DNA from 2 places in the Kocuria sp. KKT182 genome. Region 1 is predicted to be linked to the other one. Evidence: riboswitches for the same ligand, from Rfam matches in the RefSeq annotation. Region 1 holds a riboswitch; the other holds the start of a gene.

Region 1 (7,553 bases):
GACGACGGTCGCCCCGCCGCGCCCTGCGCCGTCGTCGCCCCGCGGGCCGGCCGCGGAGCCCGTGGGGGCACCGACGGTGCCGGCGCTGTCCTCGGCGGCGGTGTCGCCGCGGGCGCCGTCCCGGGTGCCGGCGAGCGGATCCGCCGCGACCTCGTCGGAGAGGCCCAGCTCGGCGTGGATCGCAGCCCAGACCCCGGGGCCGGGCGCCGTCACGGCGGGCGCCTCGGCCCGGCCGGCGTGCACGACGCGCTGCAGGGACGCGAGCTCGGCCGTGCAGTCCGCGCAGGAGGCGACGTGCTCCCGGCTCTGGGGGTCGAGGGCCTCACCCAGAGCCAGGAGCGTCAGCGACTCCTCACTCAGGTGTGCCATGACCGTCTCCCAATCGTGTTCGTAGGTTCGTGAGGCCGCGCCTCAGATGACTCTTGACCGTGCCGAGGGGCAGGTCCAGGTGCTGTGCGATCTGCTGGTGCGTGAGCTCCTCGTAGAACGCCAGCGCCATGATCGTCGACTTCGGGGGCCCGAGCCGCTCGACCTCCGCCCGCACCACGAGCCGGTCCACCAGCAGGTCCGACTCCTCGTGCCGCGGCTCCCGGTCGGTGCGCACCGCGTCCGCCTGGCGCCGCTCCGCCTCGCGGCCGGCGGTCCTCGCGGCGTCGGCGATGCAGTTGCGCGCGATCCCGATGAGCCAGGCGGGGGCCGAGGAGTGCTCGGGGCGGTAGCCGGACCGGTACTTCCACGCCCGGATGAAGACCTCCTGCACCACGTCGTCGGCACCCGCGTCGTCGCGCAGCGCCCGGAGGGCGAGACCCCGGATGACCCCGGCGCAGTGCCGGTACGCGGCACTCAGCGCCTGCTCGTCCCCCGCGGCGAACGCGGCGTCGAGCTCGGGTCCCCAGTCCGGGGGCGGCGGCGGCATCGTGGAAGGACTCCTCGTGGGGCGGAGGTCGTGGTCGCGGGCGGCCGGGCGGTGCCCGGGCGCACGAGTCCTGCCCAGCCTAGTGGACACCGGCCATCCGGTCATGCGCCTCTCGCCTCCCTCCGCCGCTCAGGGCACCGGGACCGCCCGCAGCACCACGTTGTCCTCGTAGTCCCCGATCTCCTCGAGCCACTCCCCGCCGCACGTCACGAGGTGGAGCACCGGCTCGCCGGTCCGGCGGAACAGGTCCGCCTCCGCGAGGGACTTCTTGTGCACGTGCTGGACGGACTCGGTGCGGTAGCGCTGGACGCTCCCGTCCGCGCGCTCCACGCGGACCTCCGCCCCGACCGGCACGTCCTTGAGCTGCGCCATCGGCGTGACCTCGGTGAGGGTGTCGACGTGGCCGGCGACGACCGCGGCGCCCTCGTCCGCCCCGGGGGACGGACCGTACCGGTACCAGCCCAGCTCCACGTGGTTGTCCGGGATGGTCATGGCCCCGTTGTCCTCGACCCCCACCGGGACCACCGGCATGTCGATCGGGGAGCCGTCCACGACCACCCGCACGGGGGCGGGGACCTTCTCGGCGGGCGCCTGGGTGGCGGGAGCGACCGGGATCTCCGCGGGTGCCGCGGCGGACTGCGCCGGGGCCTCCGCGGAGACCGGACGGTCGAGGCCGGCGAGTGCCGGCACCGCCTCCTCGCCCTGGTACGGTCCCGCCGCCAGGGAGTTCGCGGGCGGCACGGCCCCGCTCTCCGGGAGAGCGGTGACGGCCGCTGCCGCGAGCAGGGACACCGAGGCGACCGCCCCGGCACCCACCGCCGCCAGACGACGACGACGGGTGCCGGGAGTTGTCGGTCCGGGCGCGCGGTGGGCCGCAGCCTGCCGCGCACCCGGACCGTGCCTGTCAGGACCGCTCACTACCGGCGGTTTCCCGCGAGCACCCGGCGGGCACCGTACGCCGCGCCGATCAGCCCGAGCGCACCGGCGGCCGCGAGGCCGGCGGTCAGCATCGTGCGCTGCTCCTGGGCCGCGAGGCCGGACTGGCCGCCCGGCACGGCCTCGGGCGCCTGCTCCATGCCCTCCAGGGTCTGGACGGCGAGGTCCAGGTTCCCGGCCTCGAGGGAGCCCCACGCGTACACGATGTTGTGGGTGCCCTCGGCGAGCTCGAGATCGGCGGGGCCGATGACGGGCTCGGTGGTGCCCGCGGCGGCCACGGACGCCGAGACCGTGCCGGCGTCGACCGGGAGGGTCTCCTCGTTCGGGTTCTCGAGCCCGGTGATGATCGCCTGGTCGCCCGCGAGGACGTCCACGGCCGGGGCCGCGGCCACGTGCCGGACGGTCAGGTGCGACTTCCCGGCCTCGATCTCGGACATGTCGTTGGTGAACAGGGCGGCCGTGGGGTTGCCCTCGGCGTCGAGGTGGGCCGCGGCCGTGTAGCTCATCCCGGTCTGCAGGTCGGCGGTGACGGGACCGATGATCGGCTCCGAGGCGTCGGCGGCGTCGGGGGCCGTGATGGCCAGGTCGTAGCTGCCGGCGGGCAGCTCCAGCGGGCCGGCCAGGGTGCCCGGCTCGAAGTCGTCGAGGGTGAGCTCACCGTTGACGTAGACGTCCACGACGGTGTCGGGGACGCCGTGGAGCACGGAGAGCTCGGCGTGCTCGGCGGCGAACGCCGGGCTCATGCTGAGGGCACCGGCACCGAGGCCGAGGACTGCTGCAGCGGAAAGGGTCTTGCGCATGGTAACTGCTCCTTGAACGGGCTCCCTGGCGGAAGCGGAATCGACCTTGCACCCGTACTACCGCCGTTGACCCCTCCGTGGATGCAGCAGGTCACATTTTTTCCGGGAAGTTTTTCCGGGCCCGTTCCGCACCACCATGAAGAGGGCGGCGCCGTGGCCCGCGCGGCGATCCCGCTGCTCCGGGCCTCCGGACGGGACGCGATCGTCAACGTGGCCTCCGAGGCGGCCCTGCGCGGCTCCGCCGCGGGCGCGGCCTACACCGCCTCCGAGCACGCCGTGGCCGGGCTGACGAAGAGCACCGCCCTCATGCACGCCGCGGACGGCATCCGCACCAACGCGGTCGCCCCCGGTGCCACGGCCACGGCAGAGCAGGTCGCCGCCGTCATCGCCTTCCTCGCGAGCGACGACGCCTCCAACGTCAACGGCGTGATCATGCCCTCGGACGGCGGCTGGTCCGCGGTGTGACGCACCGCGCGGGGTCCTTGCCCCCGCGCGGTGCGCGGCTCACTCCTCCTCGAGCGTGGAGACCTCCTGCGGCTCGTCGAGGACGACCTCCTGGTCCTGCTCCACGAGGTCGTCGGGGTTCGCCTCGAGGGAGGACGCCTCCGAGCGGTCGGGCGCGTGCACCGGAGCCTCCTCGTCCTGGTCGTCGAGATCCTGCTGATCGGCGTCGATCGACTGCTCGAGCCGGTCGGCCTCGTCGTACTCGGGTACGTCGCTCATGACTGCCTCCTGCGTCGTGGGACCTGCGGGACCACCGGCCGTGGGGCCGGTCGTGTGCCTCCGACCCTACTCGTCGGGCCGTCTGTTCCCAGCCCCCTGGTGGTCGGATAACGTGGTCTGCACCACAGGAAGCACCGCTCAACAGCAGGAGTTGTCGATCATGACGAGCCGATTCCACCGCTACGCCGAACTGTTCAAGAGCAAGGGCCCCTGGTGCACCGTGTACACGGACATCAGCACCGGCACCGTCGACTCGCTGCACGCCATCGACGTGCTTCCGGAGAACATCTGCCGAGAGCTGGAGCGCCAGGGTGCGAGCAAGGCCGACCTCGCCGCGGTGGAGGCCGCCGTGCGCCCGGCCGAGGGCGTGCCGGACCCGGTGTGCCGGTACCTGCTGGTGCGCGGAGGCACCGTGGAGATCGACGAGGTCCTCCCCGGGCCCCGGGCCGGCAGCGGTGTCGTCCAGGTGGAGGACGTCCCCGATCTCACTCCCCTGTTCCGGCACCGCCCGGACGACTTCCCGTACGTGGTCGCCGAGGTGGGCCGGGACGGCGGCGAGATCTGCCTCCAGCACGCCAGCCGCGTCCGGGCCGCGGACGAGCAGCAGATCGAGGGCGAGACCGAGCACCTGAAGAAGTTCCCCGGGGGCGGCTGGTCGCAGGGGCGCTGGCAGCGGCACACGGAGGACGTGTGGCGGCGCAACACCGAGCAGGTGGCCGAGCAGATCGACAAGGTCGTGGCCGAGAGCGGGGCCCAGCTCGTCGTCCTGGCCGGGGACCTGCGGGCCCGGGGCCTGGTCGAGGAGCAGCTGTCCAAGGCGAGCCGAGGGATGCTGAGCGTCGTGGACGCCAACACCCGGGCGGAGGGCAGCAAGTCCGCCGACTTCGACCACCAGGTCGAGGAGCGCGTGGCGGAGGTCGTGGCGCACCGCCAGCAGGCGCTGCTCGAGCGGCTCGCCGAGCAGCAGGGACGCGCGGACCCCACCGCCGTCTCGGGGATGGCGCCCGTGGTCTCCGCCCTGCAGCAGGCCCAGGCGGAGACGCTGCTGATCGACGACACCCACCTGGACACGGAGCAGCAGCTCATCGCCCTGGACGCCGAGCCGTGGATCGCCCTGGAGGAGTCGGAGGCCGTGGGCGCCGGCGTGCTGGGCCGGGTCTCCGCCGACGCCGCGCTGGTGCGCGCCGCGGTGCTGACCGACGGCCGCCCCGTCTTCGTGCCGCCGGGGGCGCTGCCCCACGGCACGGACGTCGCGGCCCTGCTGCGCTGGAGCGCCGCACCGGCGTCCTGACCCGGCACGGACGAGGGGCCCCCGCACGCGGGGGCCCCTCGTCCGTGCCCTGCCCCGTGCTCCCGGCGGAGCCGCGGGGTCAGGGGACGGGGGTCAGAGGGCCAGCTGGCGGGCGGGGGTGTCCGCGGCGGAGGGCCTGCCCGCGTAGGCGCCCCGGAACGCGGCGGCGGGGTGGGTGCCGAGCACCTTGGTCTGCCCCTTGCCGTAGAGGTTCTCGCGCAGCGTGGTGCCCTCGTAGCCGGTGCGGTAGCGGCCGCGCTTCTGCAGCTCCGGCACGACCCACTCCACGAAGTCCTCGAACGAGCCCGGGGACACGTGGTAGGCGAGGTTGATGCCGTCCAGCCCGCCCTCGTCGATCCACCGCTCGAGCTCGTCGGCCACGGTCTGCGGGGACCCGACGATCGGCACGCCCATGCCGCCCATCGAGATGTGCTTGGCGACCTCCTTGATCGTCCACTTCTTGTGCGGGTCGGCCGTGGTGAAGGGGGTCAGGAAGGACTGGATCGAGTCGGTCTTGATGTACTCCAGGACGTCGTTCTCGTCGTAGCGGCCCAGGTCCAGCCCGGACCAGCCGCCCACGAGGCCCAGCGCGCCGTCGGTGTCCGCGTACCGCTCGTAGTCGCGGCGCTTCTGCTCGGCCTTCGCGTCGGTCTCGTCGACGATCACGTGCAGCATGGCGAAGATCTTGAGGTCGTCCCGGTTCCGGCCGCCGGCCTCCGCCTCGTCGCGCAGCTTGTCGGTCACCACCCGGGTCAGGTCCGGGCGGATGCCGCCCACGAACACCGCCTCCGCGTGGCGGCCGGCGAACGCCCGCCCGCGGGAGGAGGCCCCGGCCTGGAAGATCAGCGGCGTGCGCTGCGGGGACGGCTCGGTCAGCCCGATGCCGGGGACGTCGAAGTACCTGCCGTGGTGCTGGATCGGGTGGACGAGCGCCGGGTCGGCGAAGACCCCGTTGACCCGGTCGCGCCGGACCGCGCCGTCCTCCCAGGAGCCCTCCCAGAGCTTGTAGCAGACCTCCATGAACTCCTCGGCGATCTCGTAGCGCTCGTCGTGGGAGATCTGCTCCGTCAGCCCGTGGTTCTCGGCGGCCGACTTCAGGTAGGACGTCACCACGTTGAAGCCCATCCGGCCCTTCGTGAGGTGGTCGAGGGTCGCGAACTTCCGGGCGAGCGGGTACGGCTGCTCGTAGGTGATCGCGCTCGTCACGCCGAAGCCGAGGTGCTTCGTCACGGCCGCCATCGCGGAGATCTGCATGAAGGGGTCGTTGACCGGGATCTGGGTAGCGTCCCGGATCACCGGCGCCGCGGAGTTCTGGTAGACGTCGTAGTACCCGACGACGTCCGCGAGGAACAGCGCGTCGAAGAGCCCCTTCTCCAGGACCTGGGCGACGTCCGTCCAGTACTCGATCGTGTTGTACTCGTCCGCCCGGGAGCGGGGGTGCTTCCACAGACCGGGGGCCTGGTGGCCCACGCAGGTCATGTCGAAGGCGTTCAGGGCGATGCGCTTGCTCATGGGGTGTTCCTCCCGGGTCGATGCCGACCCGCGCCCGTGCGTCGTGGAGACCTGCCCGCGGGTCCGACGCACTGGTGGGCGCCGTACTTGCCGCGGAGCACGTGCACCGCGGCCCGATGTTCATCTGGGGCACCCCGCTACGGGAGAGGGTTGCCGCCCGACCAGCCAGAGCTTCGTGTCGGGACTCGTCATCGTCGTCGGGGGACAGCTTAGCGGGTGGCCCCTGACCGGGTGCAACCCCTGTGCGGTCCCGCCGCACGGGGACGGTCCCGGCCCGCATCGGGCCTGCGCCCACCCGGTTCGGGCGGCTCCGCCGGGTCGCTCAGCCGGGTCGTTCAGCCGGGCGGGGCGAGCGGCGGGGTCCGGCCCGGGTCCAGGGTCCAGCCCCGCCGGAGCAGGGACCGGAGCTCGATCAGGGGGCAGGTGTCCATGACCACGTCGAGGCCGGCCCGCTCCGCCCGGGCGGCGGCGTCCTCGTCGACGACGCCCAGCTGCAGCCACACCGCGGCGGCGCCCACGGCGATGGCCTGGTCCACCACCGCGCCGACGCGGCGGGAGTTCACGAAGCAGTCCACCACGTCGATCGGCCCCGGGACCTCGGCGAGCGTGCGGTGGCCGGGCTCGCCGTGCACCGGCTCGCCCTTCGGGTTGACCGGGACGATCGTCATGCCGAGGTCGTCCCGGATCCGCTTCGCCACCGAGTGCGCCGGACGGGCCGTGTTGCCGGTCAGCCCCACCACGGCCCACCGGCCGGGCCGTGTCATGAGGCGGTCGATGACGGCGGGGTCGTTGCGGCTCATGCCCCCAGCCTGGCACGGAACCCGTTCCCCCTCCTTCTTCCTCCGCGGGATTGCACGTGTCGGCGACCTCGCGGAGGGGGGAGGGTCAGGAGAAGAGCGGCAGGAGGTCCGCGTGCGCGCCCAGCTCCGCACGCTCCTGGGCGGTCAGCTCCGCCCGGCCGGTGCCCACGCGGGCGAAGTGCTCGTCGCTCCAGTGCTCGAGCGGTTCCCGCTCCCACAGGTCGGTGAGGACCCGGCGGACCTCGGCGAGCCCGTCCACGGCGGGACCCGGGGAGCCGTCCAGGTGCTGGATCAGGTCCAGGTGGTGGACCGTGGCCTCCACCGCGAGGGTGCTCAGCAGGTCCTCGACGCGCAGCACGTGCCCCTGGGTGCGGACCGCGCCGTCGCCGCAGTGCTGCGCGGCGTGCACGAGCGCCCGGGTGGTCTCGCGGTGGAGGGCGCGCACCGGCTCCCAGTCCAGGACCATGGACGCGGCCACGCGGGTGTGGCGCCGGGCCTCGGCGGCCCCCGCGGGATCGCCGCCCCAGTCGGTCCAGTAGGTCGCGGCGTCCCGGTCGGGGCGGGCGGTGGTGGGC
Region 2 (7,553 bases), 1.8 Mb from region 1:
GCGAAGTACCACCAGGCGCCGCGCCGGCTGGGCACGGACAGGTCGGTCTCCTGGGTGCGGTCCTTGATCTCCCCGAAGATCGTCTCCCGCAGGCCCGTGAGGTGGACGGTGGCGGACTCCGCGTACTCGTTCTCCGCGGTGAGGTGGGCCAGCACCTCGGGGGAGTCCTTGTCCCGCATCCACTCGTACGGGTCGGAGAACACGTGGCCGTGGAAAGCGCGCTCGACGGGCTGCTGGCGGATCTGCGGGGGAAGGACAGTCATGGTCCCCATCCTAGGGAAGACGTCCCGGGTGGGGAGGGGCGGTCCGGGCGGGCCCGGGGGCGCCCGGCGCGGGCTGCACGGGGCGGCCGGCGGGCCGGTGCCAGAATGGCCGCATGAGCACCCCTGCCCACCTCGCCCCGCGACCGCCCGCCTTCGGCTCCACCCGCGCCGACCTGTGGGTGCAGGTGCTCCTGGTGCTCGGGGTGTCCCTGGGCGCCTCGGCCCTCTGGGCGGTGCTGTCCCTCGCCGAGCACCTGGCGCGCGGACCGCTCTCCGAGGCGCAGGCCACGATGAACCCGCCGCTGAGCCCGCAGCCCCTCATCGACCTGCTGCGCCAGCTCACCGGGATCGCCCTGGACCTGGTGCCGGTGCTGCTCGCGCTCTACCTGCTCGCCGGCTCCGCCGGGGCGCTGGGCACGGTCCGCCGGCGGATCGGCCTCGACGCCCGGATGCCCCTCCCGGACCTGGGCCTCGGCACCGTGCTCTTCCTGCTCATGGGCCTGGGCACGCTGGCGCTCTACGGCGCCGGCCGGGCCCTGGGCGTCACCGCGGAGGTGACCACGTCCGGGCTCGCCGCGCACTGGTGGACGGTGCCCGTGCTGCTGCTCTCGGCCGTGCGCCACGCCCTGGTCGAGGAGGTCGTGGTGGTCGCGTTCCTGACCGACCGGCTGACCCGCATCGGGTGGAGCTGGCCCGTGGTGCTGGTGGTCACGGCCCTGTTCCGCGGCAGCTACCACCTCTACCAGGGGATCGGGCCCTTCCTCGGCAACGTGGTGATGGGCCTCGTCTTCGCGGAGCTCTACCGGCGCACCGGCCGGGTGATGCCTCTCGTCGTCGCGCACTTCCTGCTGGACGCCGTCGGCTTCCTCGGGGCAGCCCGGCTGCTGGGCTGAGCCCCGCCCCGCGGTGCCCGGTCTCAGATGGTGACGGCGCCGTCCGGGGTGCTGAACGAGACGGAGAGCACCCCGGGGGTGCCGTCCGGATAGCGCCAGTCGACCTCGAGGTCCTCGAGCGCGGTCTCGACGGGGGCGCCCAGCCACTCGGCGACCCGTTCCGGGGCACCGGCGATGGTCATCCCCGCGAGCCCGACGTCCGTGATCCGCGCCTGGGACGGGTGCATCTCCGGGGCGGAGTCGAAGTGGATCATGAACGGCAGCTGCGGATCGGCGATCAGGCCCTTGACGCCGATCTGGTGCCACTCGAGGCACCGGCCGTCCGGGAACACCCGGTGGCCGGGCACGGAGCGGCGCCCCAGGCGCTGCTCGAAGGGGGCGAGGTCCTCGACCTCCACGACCCAGCCCAGCCAGCCGCCGCCGGCGGCGGACCGCGCGCGCACGGCCTGGCCGAAGGGCGCCTTCTCCGCCGCCGGGTGCTGGAGGACCTCGACGACCTCCACGTACTGGTGGTTCGTGAGCGGCAGGATCATGTTGCGGGTGCCGAAACGGGGGTGCACCCCGCCCTTGACCGGTTCGATCCCGAGCTGGTCGGCGATGCGCTCGGTGGTGGCCTCCAGGCCCTCCGGGCGGCAGGCGTAGGACACGTGGTCGACTCTCATGGGCACATCGTGGCACCCTGTGAGTTTCGTCTCCAAATCGGTCCGCGACGCGCCGGGCACCGTGCGGGCGACACCCCCGGGCGGGGCGTCACGCCCGGCCCCGGCTTGACGCCGTGCGGGCCTGATCCGGAGAATGCTGTCCAGGTCATGAGCGCCAGCGTCCAAGCCCCAGCTAGCTGGCCGGCAACCCTCCACCGCGGTGGGGTGCCCTGGGTGAAGACCAGGCTCCTCGCGACCGGCGAGCGAGCAAGCGCGGGTCCCCGGCGCCCGGCCGTTCCCGGCCGCACCGCCTCGGCCGGGACGGGACCCCTGAGATCCACAAGGAGTCCCACGGCATGTCCGATCTCCCCGCCTCCAGCACCGACGCCTCCGCCGCCCGCACCGACGTGGCCGCGGCCGAGCGCCCCACCCCCGAGAACCCCGGGGGCTGGGCCTTCGAGACCCGGCAGATCCACGCGGGGCAGAGCCCCGACCCGGTCACCGGCTCGCGCGCCCTGCCGATCCACCAGACCACGTCCTTCGTCTTCCCCGACGCCCAGGCCGCCGCCGACCGCTTCGCGCTCGCCGAGCTCGGCCCGATCTACACGCGGATCGGCAACCCGACCACGGAGGTCGTGGAGAACCGGATCGCCGCCCTGGAGGGCGGCGTGGGCGCCCTCATGCTCAGCGCGGGGCAGTCGGCGACGACGTTCGCCGTGCTCAACGTCGCCGGCGCGGGGGACCACCTCGTGGCCAGCCCCAGCCTGTACGGCGGGACCTACAACCTCTTCAAGTTCACGCTGCCCAAGCTCGGCATCGAGACCACCTTCGTCTCCGACCCCGACGATCCCGAGGCGTGGCGGCGGGCGGTCCGGCCGAACACGAAGGCCTTCTTCGCCGAGACGATCCCGAACCCGCGCAACGACGTCCTCGACATCGAGACGGTCTCCGGGATCGCCCACGACCACGAGGTCCCGCTCATCGTGGACAACACCGTGGCGACCCCCTACCTCGTCCAGCCCCTGCGCTGGGGCGCGGACGTCGTGGTGCACTCGGCCACCAAGTTCCTCGGCGGGCACGGCACGGCCATCGGCGGCGTGATCGTGGACTCCGGGGCCTTCGACTACGGCCGCTACCCGGACCGCTTCCCCGGCTTCAACCAGCCGGACGAGTCCTACGGCGGCCTCGTCTACGCCGAGGCCCTGGGCGCGGAGGGGCCCTTCGGCGTCAACCTGTCCTACATCCTCAAGGCCAGGGTGCAGCTGCTGCGCGACCTCGGCTCGGCGATCTCCCCGTTCAACGCGTTCCTCATCGAGCAGGGCATCGAGACGCTGTCCCTGCGGATGGAGCGGCACGTGGCCAACGCCGGGACGGTGGCCCGCTGGCTCGAGGCCCGCGAGGACGTGCGCTCGGTGTCCTGGGCCGGGCTGGAGTCCTCCCCGTGGCACGAGCGGGCGCAGAAGTACGCGCCCCGGGGCGCCGGGTCGATCCTGGGCTTCGTCCTCGACGGCGGCCGGGAGGCCGGGGCCGCCTTCGTGGACGCCCTGACCCTGCACTCGAACGTCGCCAACATCGGCGACGTGCGCTCCCTCGTGATCCACCCCGCGTCCACCACGCACAGCCAGCTCCTGCCCGAGGAGCAGCTGGCCGCCGGCGTGGAGCCCGGCTTCGTGCGCCTGTCCGTGGGCCTGGAGCACATCGACGACATCCTGGCGGACCTGGAGCAGGGCTTCGCCGCGGCCGCGGCCGCGCAGGGAGGACAGGAGTGACCGTGACGGTCGTGAGGGGCTCCGGCGCCGGGACCGCCGTCCGCGAGGACGGCGTGCCGCGGGTCGCCGGGATCGGCGAGCTGGAGCTCGAGTCGGGCTTCCGGCTGCCCGACGTCCGGATCGCCTACGAGACGTGGGGGACGCTCGCGCCGGACGCCTCCAACGCGGTGCTCGTCGAGCACGCCCTCACCGGGGACACCCACGTGGCGGCCGGCCGGGCCCGCCCCGGCGCCCCCGAGGCCGAGCGGCGCGCCGCCGAGAGCGGCGGCTGGTGGGAGGGCCTGATCGGCCCCGGCGCCGCCATCGACACGGACCGGTGGTTCGTGGTCTGCACCAACATCGTGGGCGGCTGCTACGGGTCCACGGGCCCGGCGACCCCCGCGCCGCCGAGCGTGGACCCCGAGGGCCGCCCCTGGGGCTCCCGCTTCCCGCTCATCACCGTCCGGGACTCCGTGCACGCCGAGGCGGCGCTGGCCGACGCCCTCGGCATCGACGCCTGGCGCCTGGTCATCGGCGGCTCCATGGGCGGGGCCCGCGCCCTGGAGTGGGCCGTGACCCACCCGGACCGGGTCCGGGCGTGCGCGGTGGTCGCCGCGTGCGCCCAGTCCAGCGCCGAGCAGCTCGCGTGGGGCCAGGCGCAGAACCTCGCGATCCGCCAGGACCCGCACTTCCGCGGCGGGGACTACTACGACGGCCCGCCTCCCGTCACGGGCCTGGGCCTGGCCCGGCGGATCGCCCACATCACCTACCGCTCGGCCGACGAGCTGCACCACCGGTTCGGGCGCTCGCCGCAGGCCGAGGAGCAGGTCATCGACACGCACGCCGGCGGGCGGGGGCGCTACCAGGTGGAGAGCTACCTCGACCACCAGGCGTCCAAGCTGGCGGGCCGCTTCGACGCCAACAGCTACCTCGCCGTCAACGAGACGCTCATGTCCCACGACGTCGCCCGGGGCCGCGGCACGCTCGAGGAGGCGCTGTCCGTGACCTCGTGCGAGTGGCTCGTGGCGGCGGTGGACTCCGACCGGCTCTACCTGCCCCGCGAGTCCGACGTCCTGGCCGCCGCGCTGCCCGGGGACGTCCGGCGGCACACCCTGACCTCGCCCTCGGGCCACGACGGCTTCCTCATCGAGGCTCCCCAGCTCGGCAAGCTGCTCGTGGAGACCGTGCTGCCCGAGCGCTGAGCCGGGACGGGGGTCCTCAGCCGTTCCCGCTCGCTCAGCCGTCCGCGGCACCCCGGTCGTCGCCGGGGCCCGCCCCGGGTCCCTCGCCGGGCGCGACGCCGCCCCCGGGCACGGTGGGGGTGCCGAAGTGCGGCCGCTTCGGCCGGACCTGCGCCCCGGAGCTGGTGCGCCGGATCCGGCGGGCCACCCACGGGCGCAGATAGCGGTGGGCCCAGACGAGGTCCTCGCCGCGGGCCTGCCGCCAGGACGAGGGCGGGCGGTCGGGCACCACCTCGGGCACGAGGCCGTGCGCGAGGCCCAGGGTGTCCAGGGCCTCGACCGCGATCCGGTGGTGGCCCAGGGGCGAGAAGTGCAGCCGGTCGGGGTCCCACATCGCCGGGTCCGCGAGCTCCCGCAGCCCCCACAGGTCCACCAGCACGGCGTCGTGCCGGGACGCGACCACGCGCACGTTCTCGTTGTAGACAGCGATCCGGCCCCGGATCCCGCGCAGCACGGGCGTGGCGCCGATGTCCGGGCCGCCGACCAGCACGACCGTCGCCCCGTTCGCCGCGAGCCGGCCCACGACGTCGTCCATCTCCTCGGCGATCGCGTCCGGGTCCCCGCCGGGGCGCAGCATGTCGTTGCCGCCCGCGCAGACCGTCACGAGGTCCGGGGTCAGCTCCAGGGCCGGTGCCACCTGCTCGTCGACGATCTGGCGGAAGAGCCGGCCGCGGATCGCGAGATTGGCGTAGGACAGGCCGGGGGCGAGGCGGTTCAGCTCCTCGGCGACCCGGTCCGCCCAGCCGCGGTGCCCGCCGGGGGAGCCGGGGTCCGGGTCCCCGATGCCCTCCGTGAACGAGTCGCCGATCGCCACCATGCGGCGCCACGGGTGGACGGGAGGTGCGGTGTCCGGGGGCCCCGGCGTCGTCTCGGTCATGCCTCCCGGTCTACCACCGGGCCCGGCGGGCGTCCACGCGCCCGCGCCGCGGGCCCCGGGACCGGGTGGCACACTGGTGCCATGACCGACGCCACCGTCCCGACCGGGACCGCCACCCCCTTCGCCGTGTGGAGCAGGGACGCCGACGCCCGCCCCGGCACCCCGCTGCTCGTGCTCCTGCACGGCTACGGCTCGCACGAGCAGGACCTCATGGGTCTCGTCCCGGCCCTGCCAGGCGAGTTCAGCGTGGCGTCCGTGCGCGCTCCCCAGCCCGCCGGGTTCGGCTACCAGTGGTTCCCGCTCGCCGCGGACCTCAGCTTCTCCCTCGACCGGGTGGCCGAGGCCGTGGAGCCCGTCGCGGCGTGGCTGCGGGAGCTGGCCGCGGACCACCCCAGCACCACGCTGCTGGGGTTCTCGCAGGGCATGGCCATGGCCACGTCCCTCGCCCGGCACATGCCGGGCGAGATCGCCGCCGTGGTGGGGCTCTCCGGCTTCGTGGTCCCCGGCGAGCACCCCCTGTTCGCCGACGAGCAGCTGCGGGAGCGGCCGCTGCGGATGTTCTGGGGCCGTGACCCGCAGGACCCGGTCATCCCGCAGGAGCTCGTCGACTCCACCGCCGAGTGGGCGCTCGAGCACGCCGACGTCATGAAGGTGCACTACACCGGGGTCGGCCACGGGATCAGCCCGCAGGAGGTGGGGCACGTGCGCGAGTACCTCACCCAGGTGGTGCTGGGGGACCCGGACCGCCCGGTCAGCCGCCCGCGGTGATCCGCACCGAGGCGCCCCCGGCGGAGACGACGTCCCCCGGGTGCAGCTGCCGGCCGCGCCGCGTCTCGACCTCGCCGTTGACCGAGACCTGACCGTCCTCCACCAGGCCCCGGGCGTGCGCCCCGTCCTCGGCGAGGTTCGCCAGCTTGAGCGCCTGGCCCAGCCGGATCATGTCGTCGCGGATGGGCAGTTCGTCGGGGCCGCCGGGCTGCTGGGGAGTCGTCATGCCCCCATTGTCCCAGGTCCCGTCCGGTCGGCGGGCACGGCGGGAATTGGCTACCCTGGGACGAGGACGTCGCCCGCGGCGTCCTCGTTCGTGACGGCCGACGACGGCCGGTCCCCGCCCGGCGCACCGCCGGGCCACACCACCCACCACGCGCGTCCGCAGCCGGCGGTCGGGCGAGACCCTGGAGGAATCCCACATGGCCCCCAAGTCCACGCTGGACAACGTCATCTCGCTGGCCAAGCGCCGCGGTTTCGTGTTCCAGGCGGGTGAGATCTACGGCGGTTCCCGCTCCGCCTGGGACTACGGGCCCCTCGGCGCGGAGCTCAAGGAGAACATCAAGCACGAGTGGTGGCAGACCTTCGTGCGCGGGCGCGAGGACATGGTGGGCCTCGACTCCTCGATCATCCTCCCGAAGGCCGTGTGGGAGGCCTCGGGTCACGTGGCGACCTTCACGGACCCGCTCGTGGAGTGCACCTCCTGCCACAAGCGCGCCCGCCAGGACCACCTGGTCGAGGCCTTCGAGGAGAAGAAGGGCCGCGCCCCCGAGAACGGCATGGCCGAGATCCCCTGCCCCAACTGCGGGACCAAGGGCCAGTGGACCGATCCGCAGCAGTTCTCCGGGCTGCTCAAGACGTTCCTCGGCCCGGTCGACAACCAGGAGGGCCTGCACTACCTGCGGCCCGAGACCGCCCAGGGCATCTTCGTGAACTTCAACAACGTGGTCACCGCCGCCCGGAAGAAGCCGCCGTTCGGCATCGGGCAGATCGGCAAGGCGTTCCGCAACGAGATCACCCCGGGCAACTTCATCTTCCGCACGCGCGAGTTCGAGCAGATGGAGATCGAGTACTTCACCCACCCGTCCGAGGCCGGACACTTCTTCGACGAGTGGGTCGAGG

Evidence for each region. Region 1 has a riboswitch for S-adenosylmethionine ahead of ACZ2G1_RS08725 (LLM class flavin-dependent oxidoreductase). Riboswitches for the same ligand answer to the same signal wherever they lie in the genome.
Region 2: linked by a shared signal. The riboswitch ahead of ACZ2G1_RS00295 (bifunctional o-acetylhomoserine/o-acetylserine sulfhydrylase) and the one ahead of ACZ2G1_RS08725 (LLM class flavin-dependent oxidoreductase) in region 1 are both predicted to bind S-adenosylmethionine.

What each region holds. Positions count from the first base shown of each region.
Region 1 is NZ_CM145757.1:1,882,870-1,890,422, forward strand. Features, by position in the region: gene ACZ2G1_RS08690 (anti-sigma factor) at 1-369, opposite strand, end outside; gene ACZ2G1_RS08695 (RNA polymerase sigma factor) at 353-916, opposite strand; gene ACZ2G1_RS08700 (class F sortase) at 1,046-1,732, opposite strand; gene ACZ2G1_RS08705 (DUF4397 domain-containing protein) at 1,834-2,652, opposite strand; gene ACZ2G1_RS08710 (SDR family oxidoreductase) at 2,806-3,117, shown strand; gene ACZ2G1_RS08715 (hypothetical protein) at 3,157-3,375, opposite strand; gene ACZ2G1_RS08720 (baeRF2 domain-containing protein) at 3,536-4,666, shown strand; gene ACZ2G1_RS08725 (LLM class flavin-dependent oxidoreductase) at 4,760-6,178, opposite strand; SAM riboswitch class IV at 6,257-6,371, opposite strand; gene ACZ2G1_RS08730 (CoA-binding protein) at 6,514-6,978, opposite strand; gene ACZ2G1_RS08735 (maleylpyruvate isomerase N-terminal domain-containing protein) at 7,064-7,553, opposite strand, start outside.
Region 2 is NZ_CM145757.1:74,057-81,609, forward strand. Features, by position in the region: gene ACZ2G1_RS00280 (S9 family peptidase) at 1-263, opposite strand, end outside; gene ACZ2G1_RS00285 (CPBP family intramembrane glutamic endopeptidase) at 377-1,156, shown strand; gene ACZ2G1_RS00290 (VOC family protein) at 1,180-1,818, opposite strand; SAM riboswitch class IV at 1,962-2,077, shown strand; gene ACZ2G1_RS00295 (bifunctional o-acetylhomoserine/o-acetylserine sulfhydrylase) at 2,154-3,566, shown strand; gene metX (homoserine O-acetyltransferase MetX) at 3,563-4,747, shown strand; gene ACZ2G1_RS00305 (SGNH/GDSL hydrolase family protein) at 4,782-5,663, opposite strand; gene ACZ2G1_RS00310 (alpha/beta hydrolase) at 5,745-6,431, shown strand; gene ACZ2G1_RS00315 (RNA-binding S4 domain-containing protein) at 6,415-6,657, opposite strand; gene ACZ2G1_RS00320 (glycine--tRNA ligase) at 6,854-7,553, shown strand, end outside.